One region of the Hoeflea sp. 108 genome, then DNA from elsewhere that is predicted to be linked to it. Evidence: riboswitches for the same ligand, from Rfam matches in the RefSeq annotation. Region 1 holds a riboswitch; the other holds the start of a gene.
What was found. A riboswitch is a leader RNA that binds a small molecule or an ion and turns the genes downstream of it on or off. The one in region 1 is predicted to bind S-adenosylmethionine.

Region 2: another riboswitch for S-adenosylmethionine. It lies ahead of B015_RS0104460 (O-succinylhomoserine sulfhydrylase); the one in region 1 lies ahead of metA (homoserine O-succinyltransferase).

What each region holds. Positions count from the first base shown of each region.
Region 1 covers NZ_KB890024.1:4,225,234-4,231,140, forward strand. The annotation lists gene B015_RS0120970 (DUF2125 domain-containing protein) at 1-385, shown strand, start outside; gene B015_RS0120975 (prephenate/arogenate dehydrogenase family protein) at 475-1,410, opposite strand; gene hisC (histidinol-phosphate transaminase) at 1,414-2,526, opposite strand; SAM riboswitch at 2,679-2,756, shown strand; gene metA (homoserine O-succinyltransferase) at 2,806-3,729, shown strand; gene B015_RS0120990 (LysR substrate-binding domain-containing protein) at 3,782-4,639, opposite strand; gene B015_RS31325 (MFS transporter) at 4,780-5,907, shown strand, end outside.
Region 2 covers NZ_KB890024.1:898,475-904,381, reverse strand. The annotation lists gene B015_RS32105 (glycosyltransferase family A protein) at 1-13, shown strand, start outside; tRNA gene B015_RS0104480 (tRNA-Gly) at 100-173, shown strand; gene B015_RS0104475 (hypothetical protein) at 1,058-1,249, opposite strand; gene B015_RS0104470 (ABC transporter substrate-binding protein) at 1,380-2,156, opposite strand; gene B015_RS0104465 (2'-deoxycytidine 5'-triphosphate deaminase) at 2,269-3,357, opposite strand; SAM riboswitch at 3,501-3,578, shown strand; gene B015_RS0104460 (O-succinylhomoserine sulfhydrylase) at 3,622-4,815, shown strand; gene apaG (Co2+/Mg2+ efflux protein ApaG) at 5,070-5,462, shown strand; gene B015_RS0104450 (Hsp33 family molecular chaperone) at 5,484-5,907, opposite strand, start outside.

The DNA.
Region 1 (5,907 bases):
GCCGTTGCTTGACGGCAGCGCCGACACCTCGCTTACCAATGGCATCAGCCTGCTCGGCGGAGGCCAGAAGAGCCTGCGCGGCCAGGCCGGCACGATCCGGTCGATGACGATTACCTCTGGCGGCAACACCGGGGCAGCGGTCACGGGTCCATGGTCGATCGGCGACGACGGCCTGCTCGACGCCAACCTGCGCGTCACCATCCAGAACCCGCGCGAGCTGTCGCGCATCCTCGCCGAGGTGATCCCTGAACAGAAGAAGCAGATCGAGACCGCGTTCGCAGGCCTGGCGCTTCTGGGCGACGCGCCGACCCTGCCGCTCAGAGTGACCAAGGGCCGGGCAATGCTGGGGTTCATTCCGCTCGGGATGCTGCCCGCGGTTCAATAGCTCCTGTCGAGCATTCCAGCGAGTAGCGAGGAAACCCAGCCTGGACGGCCAGGGCAAGTCGCTACTCGCCACTTTGCATTCCCTATTCGCTAGCTCTTAGCCGGGTGCTCGATGGCCTCGCGGCCGAAGTTCGGCACGTCGACTTCCTGACCGGCGTCGATGATCGAACGACGGATGGCGCGGGTGCGGGTGAACATCTCGAACAGCTTGTCGCCGTCGCCCCAGCGGATCGCCCGCTGCAGCGAGGCGAGGTCTTCCGAAAAGCGCGCCAGCATTTCGAGGATCGCGTCCTTGTTGTGCAGGCAGACGTCGCGCCACATGGTCGGGTCGGAAGCCGCGAGACGGGTGAAGTCGCGGAAGCCCGAAGCCGAATATTTGATGACTTCCGACTTGGTCACCGCCTCGAGATCATCGGCGGTGCCGACGATGTTGTACGCGATGATGTGCGGCAGGTGCGAGACGATGGCGAGCGTCATGTCGTGATGCTCGGGGTCCATGGTGTCGATGTTGGAGCCGCAGCGGCGCCAGAACTCCGACAGCTTCTCAAGCGCCACCGGATCGGTATCCGGAAGCGGCGTAAAGATGCACCAGCGGTTCTCGAACAGTTCGGCAAAGCCGGCGTCGGGGCCGGACTTCTCGGTACCGGCCAGCGGGTGGCCGGGGATGAAGTGCACGCCCGCGGGCACATGCGGGGCCATCTGGGCGATGACGGAGGCCTTGGTCGAGCCGACATCGGTGAGGATGGCACCCGGCTTCAGGGCTGTCGCAATATCGGCAGCCACGGCGCCGGACGAGCCCACCGGCACCGAGACGATGACGAGGTCTGCATCCTTCACCGCCGCCTTGGCGTCGGTCGAATAGCTGTCGCCAAGCCCGAGTTCCTCGGCGCGGGCAAGCGTCGACGCACTGCGGGTGGAGATGGCAATATGGCGGGCAAGCCCTTCGCGGCGAATGACGCGGGCCAGCGACGAGCCGATCAGGCCGATGCCCAGCAGGGCAATCTTGTCAAAGAGAGGTTCGGACATTTTTCAACTTCTCAGAAATTCGGTGAGGGCAACAACGACACCGCGATTTGCCTCTTCGGTGCCGACGGTCATGCGCAGCGCATTGGGGAAACCGTAGCCGGAGACCCTGCGCAGAATATAACCGCGCGCCAGAAGATAATCGTCGGCTGCAGCGGCCGAATGCTTGCCGTCCTCGGGGAAGTGAACCAGCAGGAAGTTGCCGACCGAAGGCGTGACGCGCAGGCCGAGCTTCTCGAACTCCGTGACCAGCCACTCTGCCCAGTGGGTGTTGTGGGCGACGGTGCGCTCGACATGGCCGCGGTCCTGGATCGCCGCCACGCCGGCCTCGATGGCCGCCGCATTGACGTTGAACGGGCCACGCATGCGCTCAAGCACGTCGATGACGTGCGACGGCGCATAGATCCAGCCGATGCGCATGCCGCCGAGGCCGTGGATCTTCGAGAACGTGCGCGTCATGACGACATTCTCGTTGGCCGCGACCAGTTCCACGCCCGCCTCGTAGTCGTTGCGGCGAACATATTCGGCATAGGCGGCATCGAGCACGAGCAGCACATTCTTCGGCAGCGCCGCATGCAGGCGACGCACCTCCTCGAACGGCAGGTAGGTGCCGGTCGGGTTGTTGGGGTTGGCGAGGAAGACGATCCTGGTGTTGGGCGTCAGCGCCGCGATGATGTTGTCGACGCTGGCCTTCTCGCCATCTTCCTTGGCAACGACGGGAATGGCGCCCGCTGCCTGGGTGTAGATCTTGTAGACCATGAAGCCATGCTCGGTGTAGACGGCTTCGTCGCCTGGCGAGAGATAGCTCTGCGCCAGCAGGCCCAGCACCTCGTCGGAGCCGTTCGTGCACAGGATGTTGGCAGGGTTGAGCCCATGGGTCGCCGCAATCGCCTGTCTCAGGCGTGACGCCGACCCGTCGGGATAATACTCCATCTTGCCGGCGAGCTTCTGTACCGCCTCGATGGCATGAGGCGACGCACCCAGCGGATTTTCGTTCGACGAGAGCTTATGGACCTTGGTAACGCCTGCGGGAGCCGCGCTCTTGCCGGGGACATAAGCTGCGATGTCCATGATGCCGGCGCGGGGTTCGGGGCGAATCTGCTCAGGTGCCTTGGTCATGTCGAAAATCCTGGATTGGCGCCTCCGGATGGAGGCCGCAGCGGAAATACCCCCCGTAACAGCCAATGTCGAGGAAAACCGGCGAAACTGGCCCGTCTGGCTGGACCATTGGGCCGCTGTTGACGCAATCGGCCACCGGGCGTAATAGCAGCGCATAGACCCGTGGTGATTTGGCCGGTCGGCTTGCAGCCACGTTAAACAAGTCGCTAAAGGGCCGTTTGCGATCCGTAAACCGGCTTTGCGACAGCAATGCCGGTTTTGTTTTTTGGAGGTCGCGCAATGCCGATCAAGATCCCGGATCAACTCCCCGCCCGCGAAGTGCTGGTGAAAGAGGGCGTGTCCATCATGGATGAGCAGACTGCTCTCCGCCAGGATATCCGCCCACTGCAGATCGGCCTGCTCAACCTCATGCCCAACAAGGTCAGGACAGAGACCCAGATCGCGCGCCTGATCGGCGCAAGCCCCCTGCAGGTCGAACTGACGCTGGTGCGTATCGGCACCCACAAGGCCAAAAACACCTCAGAGGACCACCTCATCGCCTTCTACCAGACCTGGGAAGAGGTGAAGGACCGCAAGTTCGACGGCTTCATCATCACCGGTGCGCCGGTTGAGCTGCTGCCGTTCGAGGAAGTGACCTACTGGGACGAGCTCAAGCAGATCATGGACTGGACCACGACCAACGTGCATTCGCCGTTCTTCATCTGCTGGGGAGCGATGGCGGCCGCATGGCATTTCCACCGTCTTCCCAAGCACACGCTGGAAGAAAAGGCGTTCGGCGTGTTCCGGCACAACAACAACGCGCCTGCCTCGCCTTATCTCGCCGGCTTCTCGGACGATTTCGCCATTCCCGTGTCGCGCTGGACCGAAGTCCGAGCAGCCGACATCCCGGAGGGCTCCGGCCTCGAGCTTTTGATGGAATCGGAAGACACCGGCCCGAGCCTCTTGGCCGAGGAAGCCGGCAACCGGCTCTACATGTTCAACCACATCGAATACGATTCGACCTCGCTCAAGGAAGAGTACGACCGCGACGTGGCCGCCGGCGTGACCATCGCCGTGCCGCACGAATATTACCCCGACAACGATCCGCAGCGCCGGCCGCTAAACCGCTGGCGCTCGCATGCCCACCTGCTGTTCGGTAACTGGATCAACCGGGTCTACCAGACCACGGCCTACGATCTGGAGAACATCGGCAAGGATCGCTAGCCGACCGCCTCACGGCCCCGCGCCCGGCATCCGGGCGCGGTCCCAAAGCGCCCTACCCGGCCTTTGCACGGTGCTCGTGAAAGGCGCAGGCGAGGATGCGCAGCGCTTCGCGCGAGCGGCGGTCGGTCAGTGTCGAGTGCAGCACGATCTCGGTCGCCGGCACCTCAGGCAGGCCGAACTTGCGGCTGACCTCGACGGTTCCGGGGGGCGCCAGGCGGCTGGGGAAGACTGCCGTGGCGAGCCCCGCCGAAACCGCCGCCGTGACCATCGAAGAGCCGCCGCCGACGAACACCTCGACCCAGGGAATGCCGGCGTCGTCGAGCGTGCGTGTCGCCAGGTCGCGAACGCCACACAGCCGCGACAGCGTCGCCAACCGGATCGGCTCACCCGGGCGATGATCGAACTCGGGCGTCGCGAACCAGCCGAAATGCTCAGGTCCCAACACCTCGCCGTCGCGGCGGTCGTCCTCGCGCCTGACGATCGCGGCGTCGAGCTTGCCACGGTCGAAGGCGTCGAGCAGCAGCGTTGAATTGTCGACCTGGACCTCGATGGTCAGCGCCGGATCGTGCTGGCTGAGGCGCGCGAGCAGCGTCGTCACCTCCGGTCCGGCGACATGGCCGGCAATGCCGAGCGTGAAGCGCCGCGCCGAGCACGACAGGCCTGCGACGGCATAGTCATGCGCGGCGAGGAAGGCACGCGCCGATTCGATGAACAACGCACCGTCTGCCGACAGCCTGACACGGCGCGGGGTGCGTTCGATCAGCTTGCGGCCGATGCGCTCCTCCAGCCGCTTGAGCTTGACGCTGACCGCCGCCTGGGTCGAGCCCATGGCGTCGGCGGCCCGCGTAAAGCTCTGGAGATCCGCGACCAAAACGAAGTTGCGCACGGCCTCGGCGTCGAGCCACAGCATCTCATCCATCCTGATTTGTTATCACTGATATAGGTTTGCATAGCATTTATGCATGTTCAAGCTTCGCCTATCTCAGCTGTTTCCAGATAACCAGCGGCACTGGGCCTCCTCCTCCCGACGCCGCCAGCCGGAGACACGGGATGAAGCTGACGAGTAGAGACAATCTGGCGCTTGGGGCGATCTGCCTGTCCGCGCTGATGTTCGGCCTTGAGATATCGAGCATACCGGTGATCCTGCCGACGCTCGAACATGTGCTGCAGGCCGACTTCAAGGACATGCAGTGGATCATGAACGCCTACACCATCGCCTGCACGACGGTGCTTATGGCGACCGGCACGCTGGCCGACCGCTTCGGGCGCCGTCTGGTGTTTGCCATCACAGTTGCAGCCTTCGGTGTGACATCCCTGATGTGCGGCCTTGCCCCCAGCACGACGGTGCTGATCGTCAGCCGTTTCCTGCAGGGAATGGCTGGCGGCGCCATGTTCATCTGCTCGATCGCCATTCTCTCGCACCAGTTCCAGGACGCCAAGGCACGCGGCAGCGCCTTCGCCGTCTGGGGCGTCATATCGGGCATCGGCCTGGGCTTCGGGCCGATCATCGGCGGCACGATCGTGGCCCTGTCGACATGGCAGTGGGTATTCCTCGTGCACGCGCCCCTGGCGCTGCTGTGCCTGGCGCTGACTTTCATCAGCGTCGGAGAATCGCGTGACCCGCAGGCCAAGAAGCTGGACCTGCCCGGCATCGTCATCCTGAGTGCTTCGGTCTTCGGGCTGACCTACTACATCACCCAGGGCGCCGATCTCGGCTTTCTCAGCCCGACAGCCCTTGCCATCGCCACAGCAACACTCATTGGCCTGATCGCCTTCGTTGCGGTCGAGCGGCTGCATCCGCATCCGATGTTCGACTTCTCGGTGTTCAGGATCCGCGATTTCTCCGGCGCCATCGTCGGCTGCGTCGGCATGAACTTCAGCTACTGGCCTTTCATGGTCTATATGCCGATCTACTTCACCGCAGGCCTCGGCTATGACAGCACCGAAACCGGCCTGGCCGTGCTTGCCTATACGGTGCCGTTCCTGGTGATGTCGCCGGTGGCGCAGTACCTTTTGCTGCGCACCAGCCCCCGCGTCGTCATCCCGCTCGGCTTGTTCACCATCGGCCTCGGCTTCATCGCCATGTGGTTGGGCAGCCCGGTCGAAGGGGCAAGCGGGCTGACCGTGCTGCCCGGCGCGCTGATTGCCGGCATCGGCCTCGGCCTGACGACCACCCCC
Region 2 (5,907 bases), 3.3 Mb from region 1:
GAAGAAAGTCTAGGCCGACAATTCATCTACACATCCGCAAGCGAACTTTGCATCTTCCCGATTGCCGCCGCACATCCGCAATGCTAACCAAGTGCCCGCGCGGGTATGATGTAATGGTAGCCTGTCAGCTTCCCAAGCTGAACGCGCGGGTTCGATTCCCGCTACCCGCTCCAGATCTCCAGCAAAATCCGTTGAGTTCAAAGGTCGGCGCCGGCTCGCCCGAAGGGCGCCGCTCGGTCTCGGGCAGGAGAGCCGAGCGGCATTCAGGAACCTCCCCCCGCAGAAAGGTCCTGAAGAACTCAAGGCCGGCGATAGGCGCTTCGAACGGGCCGAACCAGCAGAACACTCGGATGTATCTGCAGCATAAGAGATGACATCAGTTGCATGACTTGTCTCTCCTCCAATTGGGTGACCAAGCAATCGGCACGGCTTTAACTGCGACAATCTACGGTTGTTTAACTTCATCATAGGAACAACAGCACGAATTCACGCCATGCCCTTCAGAGGAGCTCGGAACCGGCAGCGGCATACAGGCGAACGCATTCAATCCGCGATTGCTCCAGCCAATACTGCGGGTTGCAAGGTTGCTGCTCGCGCTCGGAGTGCCTCGGCAAATGGCTATCTGAATGGCTGGCCGCTCCCACGGCTGCCTCTGCCCCAAACGACATGACCACGCGTCTCATCTTCATGATCGCGCGTCCCAAAGTTGTCCGATTACCTCATTCGGGGCAGTGACAGAATGGCTCCGTCATGGGAAGGCAGTTGCAGCAGTTCACCGAAATGCTCTGCTGGTTGGCCGACGCGCGCGACATATCCACTGGCGTGGCGTCGGCCTCTCGCACCCCGCTCGGCAACGCGGCATTCGAACTACGAGACGTCGCGACGGATGGACAATCGGTGGGCTCGAACACGCCTTCACCGACAATGCTATCGGCCTGCCGACCGCGGCGACGACAAGCATCCCGCGCCTGACACCAGCCACATCAAGCCTCTCGACCCAAGGCTCCCGCCAAGCCATCGCTTGCAAGGTCTAAGCCTTGTCCCGGCCTAAGCTGAGCTAGCGCCTGAATTCGTGCTCGCGCAGGTAGCGCAGATGGTGGCCTTGGGGTCCGGTCGCGTAGCCGAACTTCAGGCCATAGTCGTTGTAGTAGTTGGGCTGGAAGTCGCTGACATAGCCGTAGTTGTCCGACATGCAGCCTGACAATGGCACTGAGAGACCGATCGCAAGCGAAACGAAGATGTAGCGCATGGCTTGTTACCTCCGATCGAGGAGATAGTGCGCCCGATCGGCCGGATCCGCCAGTGGATCCGGGTCAACTCTCCGATATCGGCGCGGCCGGACGCCAATGACGCCCGGCCGGCCTGTTCGATGCTGCCGATCAATCCTTGCCGTAGATGTCGAAGTCGAAATATTTGGCGTTGATCTTGGCGTAGGTGCCGTCCTTGACGATGGCGTCGATGGCGGCGTTCAGCTTCTCGCGCAGCGGGTCGCCCTTGCGCACGGCGATGCCGGTGAGAGACTCCGTGTTCTTGAGATCGCCGACCAGCTTGCAGCAATCATTACCGGTGGTCTTGAGCCAGTCGACCAGCACGAACTTGTCGGATACCACGGCGTCGAGGCGGCCGTTGGTAAGGTCGGCCATGGCCTCATCCTGCGTCGGATAGAGCTTCACGTCGGCGCCGGCCTTGGCGTAATGATCCTCGGCATAGATCGCCTGTGTGGTCGATCCCTGGGCGCCGACAGTCTTGCCCTTGAGGGCATCGGGCTCGGGCGAAGTCAGGTCGGTGTTCTTCAGCGCCACCAGCGCCAGCGGCGTGGTGTAGTACTTGTTGGTGAAGTCGACCTGCTGCTTGCGCTCGTCGGTGATCGTCATCGAGGCGATGATGGCGTCGAACTTGCCACCCTGCAGCGCCGGGATGATGCCGTCCCAATCCTGCGTCACCCACTCGCATTCGACTTTCATTTCGGCGCACAGCGCGTTGCCGACATCGATGTCGAAGCCTGCCAGCTTGCCGTCGGAGGTCAGTGTGTTGAAGGGTGGATAGGCGCCCTCCGTGCCGAGCTTGAGCTTCGTCTGCTGCGCCGAAGCGCCTCCCATTGCAAACAGAAGCGCCGCAACTGCGGCCGAATATGCGAATTTTCTGGAAATCTGCATTGTCGTCTCCGTTGTCGGGTACTCTTTTTCGCGAGTATTTCCCCGACCACAGCCAATCACAGCAACAGCTGTTGGACAAGCAGACTAACGGCTAGGCGCAACTGACCAAAGGTCAGCTCATGCGAAAATGCTTGGAGAGCTTGAGGCCCTGGGCCTGATAGTTGGAGCCGAGGTCGCTGCCGTAGAGCGCCTTGGGCCGCGCCAGCATGTGTTCGTAGACCAGGCGCCCGACGATCTGGCCATGTTCGAGGATGAAGGGTACCTCGTGACTGCGGACCTCGAGCACGGCGCGACTGCCGGTACCGCCGGCGGCCGAATGGCCGAAACCGGGGTCGAAGAAGCCGGCATAGTGGACGCGGAATTCACCCACCAGCGGATCGAACGGCGTCATCTCGGCGGCGTAGAGCGGCGGCACATGGACCGCCTCGCGGCTGACGAGGATGTAGAATTCGTCGGGGTCGAGCACCAGTTCCTCGGCGCCGTGGTTGTAGATCGGCTCCCAGAAATCGACGACAGAATGGGCGGCGCGCTTGTCTACATCGACCAGTCCGGTGTGGTGCTTGCCGCGATAGCCGACGATGCTGCCCACCGCGCCGGCGAGGTCGATCGACAGCGCGATGCCGCCGCCCGAAATGTTCGGCGGATCGATCGCGACCAGCCGGTCGGACAGGTGCAGCGCGTTGAGTTCGATCTCCGACAGCAGCGCATGGCCCTTCCTGAAACGGATCTGCGACAGGCGCGAGCCGGCGCGCACCACGATCGGGAAAGTGCGCGGGCTGACTTCGAGATAGAGTGGACCGCTGTAGCCGGCTGGGATCTTGTCGAATTCCTGGCCGCGGTCGGTCATGACGCGGGTGAAGATGTCGAGGCGGCCGGTCGAGCTCTTCGGGTTGGCCGAGGCCGAGATGTCGGCCGGCAGGTCGAGCGCCTCCTGAAGCGGCACGATGTAGACGCAGCCCGTCTCCAGCACCGCACCGTTGGCGAGATCGATCTCGTGCAGCTTGAGGCGGTCCAGCTTGGCCGAGACCAGCGAATTGGGACCAGGCAGGAAGCTGGCGCGCACGCGAAAAGCCTTGGCGCCGAGACGCAGGTCGAGGCTCGCAGGCTGGATCTGGTCGGCGTCCAGCGGCGGCGCCTTGAGCGCACCGGAAGCAAACAGCGCCGCGATATCCTGATCCGGAAGAATGCCCGACTGCCGCAATTGCCTCACTCCTTTACAGCGCCGCCGATCCGAACGGATATCAGAGGATCGCTGGACCCCGGACCTCGTCCAGGCTCATATGCGTGGCCCAAGACGTTTAGTCGACCCCGCGATTGACGCAAGCCGGCCTTGGGTCTAAAGGACCTTTATCCCGTGGTGATTTGGCCGGTCGGCTTGCAGCCACGTTAAACAAGTCGCTAAAGGGCCGCGTTGTGGACCGGTTGCGACTTTTCGCGACCGGTTTTTTTGTATTTGGATTTGGCCATGACCTCCGACACCAAGCGCAACTGGAACCCGCAGACCACGCTCATTCACGGCGGCACGCTCCGCTCCGAATTCGGCGAAACTTCGGAATCGATCTTCCTGACCCAGGGCTATGTCTACGAAAGCGCTGAAAGTGCGGAAGCACGCTTCAAGGGCGAGACCCCGGGTTTCATCTATTCGCGCTACGCCAACCCGACCGTCGACATGTTCGAAAAGCGCATGTGCGCGCTCGAAGGCGCTGAAGACGCCCGCGCCACCGCGTCGGGCATGGCCGCGGTTTCCGCCGCTATCCTGTGCGGCCTGAAGGCCGGCGACCACATCGTCGCAGCGCGTGCCCTGTTCGGTTCGTGCCGCTGGGTCGTCGAGACGCTGGCGCCGCGCTACGGCATTGAAGCGACGTTGATCGACGGCACAGTCACCGAGAACTGGGAAAAGGCTGTCCAGCCCAACACCAAGCTGTTCTTCCTGGAGAGCCCGACCAACCCGACGCTCGAAGTGGTCGACATCGCGGCGGTTGCGGCAATTGCCAATTCGATCGGCGCGCGCGTCGTCGTCGACAATGTCTTTGCCACGCCGATGCAGCAGAAGCCGCTCGAACTCGGCGCCCATATCGTCGTCTACTCGGCCACCAAGCATATCGACGGCCAGGGTCGCTGCCTGGGTGGCGTCATCCTTTCCGACAAGAAGTGGATCGACGAAAACCTGCACGACTACTTCCGCCACACCGGCCCGAGCCTGTCGCCGTTCAACGCCTGGACGCTGCTCAAGGGTCTGGAGACATTGCCTCTGCGCGTGAGCCAGCAGACCGAGACCGCCGGCAAGATCGCCGACTTCCTGGCCGAGAGCCCTGAAGTGTCACGGCTGATCTACCCCGGCCGCGCCGACCATCCGCAGGCCGACATCATCAAGCGGCAGATGAAGGGCGGCTCGACGCTGATCTGCTTCGACGTCAAGGGAGGCAAGAAAGCGGCCTTCGCCTTCGAAAACGCGCTGAAGATCATCCTGATCTCCAACAATCTCGGCGACTCCAAGAGCCTGATCACCCATCCGGCAACGACGACGCACAAGAACCTGACCGACGAGGCGCGTGCCGAGCTTGGCATCGACGACGGCACGCTGCGCCTGTCGGTCGGCCTCGAAGATGCCGACGACCTGCTCAACGATATCGGCGATGCGCTGAAGGCGGCTCGCTGAGGCAATCGACTCATGCGGCGTCCGGCATCACCGGGCGCCGCATGTTCATCACATTCGCTGTGAACAATGCGAACGGCAGTTGACCCGCCGCGACAAGCGGCGGACCCTGTCACGCAGGGCACCATGCGCCGCCACGCCGGTTTCATGAGGCCTCGTGATCGCCGCCAGCCAGCCACGGCCTGGACGCCGAACGCAGCATCAGACAGTTCGTCGCCCGGCTTTCTCCAAGCCCCGGCGACGCAGGAGCGCCGCATATGTATCGCGCCATCACCCGCAACATCGCAGTCGAGGTCGAGCCCTTCTATCTGGAAGAGCGATCCGACCCGTCTGAAGGCCGCTATGTCTGGGGCTATCGCGTGACGATCGAGAACAATTCGGAAGATTTCGTCCAGCTTTTGTCGCGCTACTGGCACATCACCGACGCGAGCGGCAAGGTCGAGGAGGTCCGCGGCCCGGGCGTAGTCGGCGACCAGCCCGAGCTCAATCCCGGCGACAGCTATCAGTACACGTCGGGCTGCCCGCTCTCGACGTCATCGGGCATCATGGTCGGGCGCTACACCATGCGCAACGAGGCCGGCGAGATGTTCGACATCGCCATCCCCGCCTTCTCGCTCGACCTGCCGGGCATGCGCCACCGGCTCAACTGAGCCGGCAGCGTCATTGTCGGATCATTGGGCCGGGGCGAACTCGCCCGGATCGAACTCGTAGGCCTTCGAGCAGAACTCGCAGTTGACGCGAATGCGGCCGTCCTCGACGCTGCCCGTGATCTCTTCCGCCGAGAACCCCTGCAGGATGCCACGAATCTTGTGATCCGAGCACGAGCACTGGTCGGCGACATGCACGCCCTCGTAGACGCGCACGCCATGTTCGTGGAACAGGCGATAAAGCAGCCGCTCGGCGCCCACGGTCGGATCGATCAGCTCGGTCGGCTCGATGGTCGCCATCAGCGCCAACAGCTCCTGCCAGGCATTGTCCTCGGGCCCGACAGCGACATCACGCTTGTCACCGTCGCCACCATGCATGTCCTGCACGCGTCGACGTTCGGGCGAATCCGGCAGGAACTGGGCCAGCAGACCGCCGGCGCGCCAATGT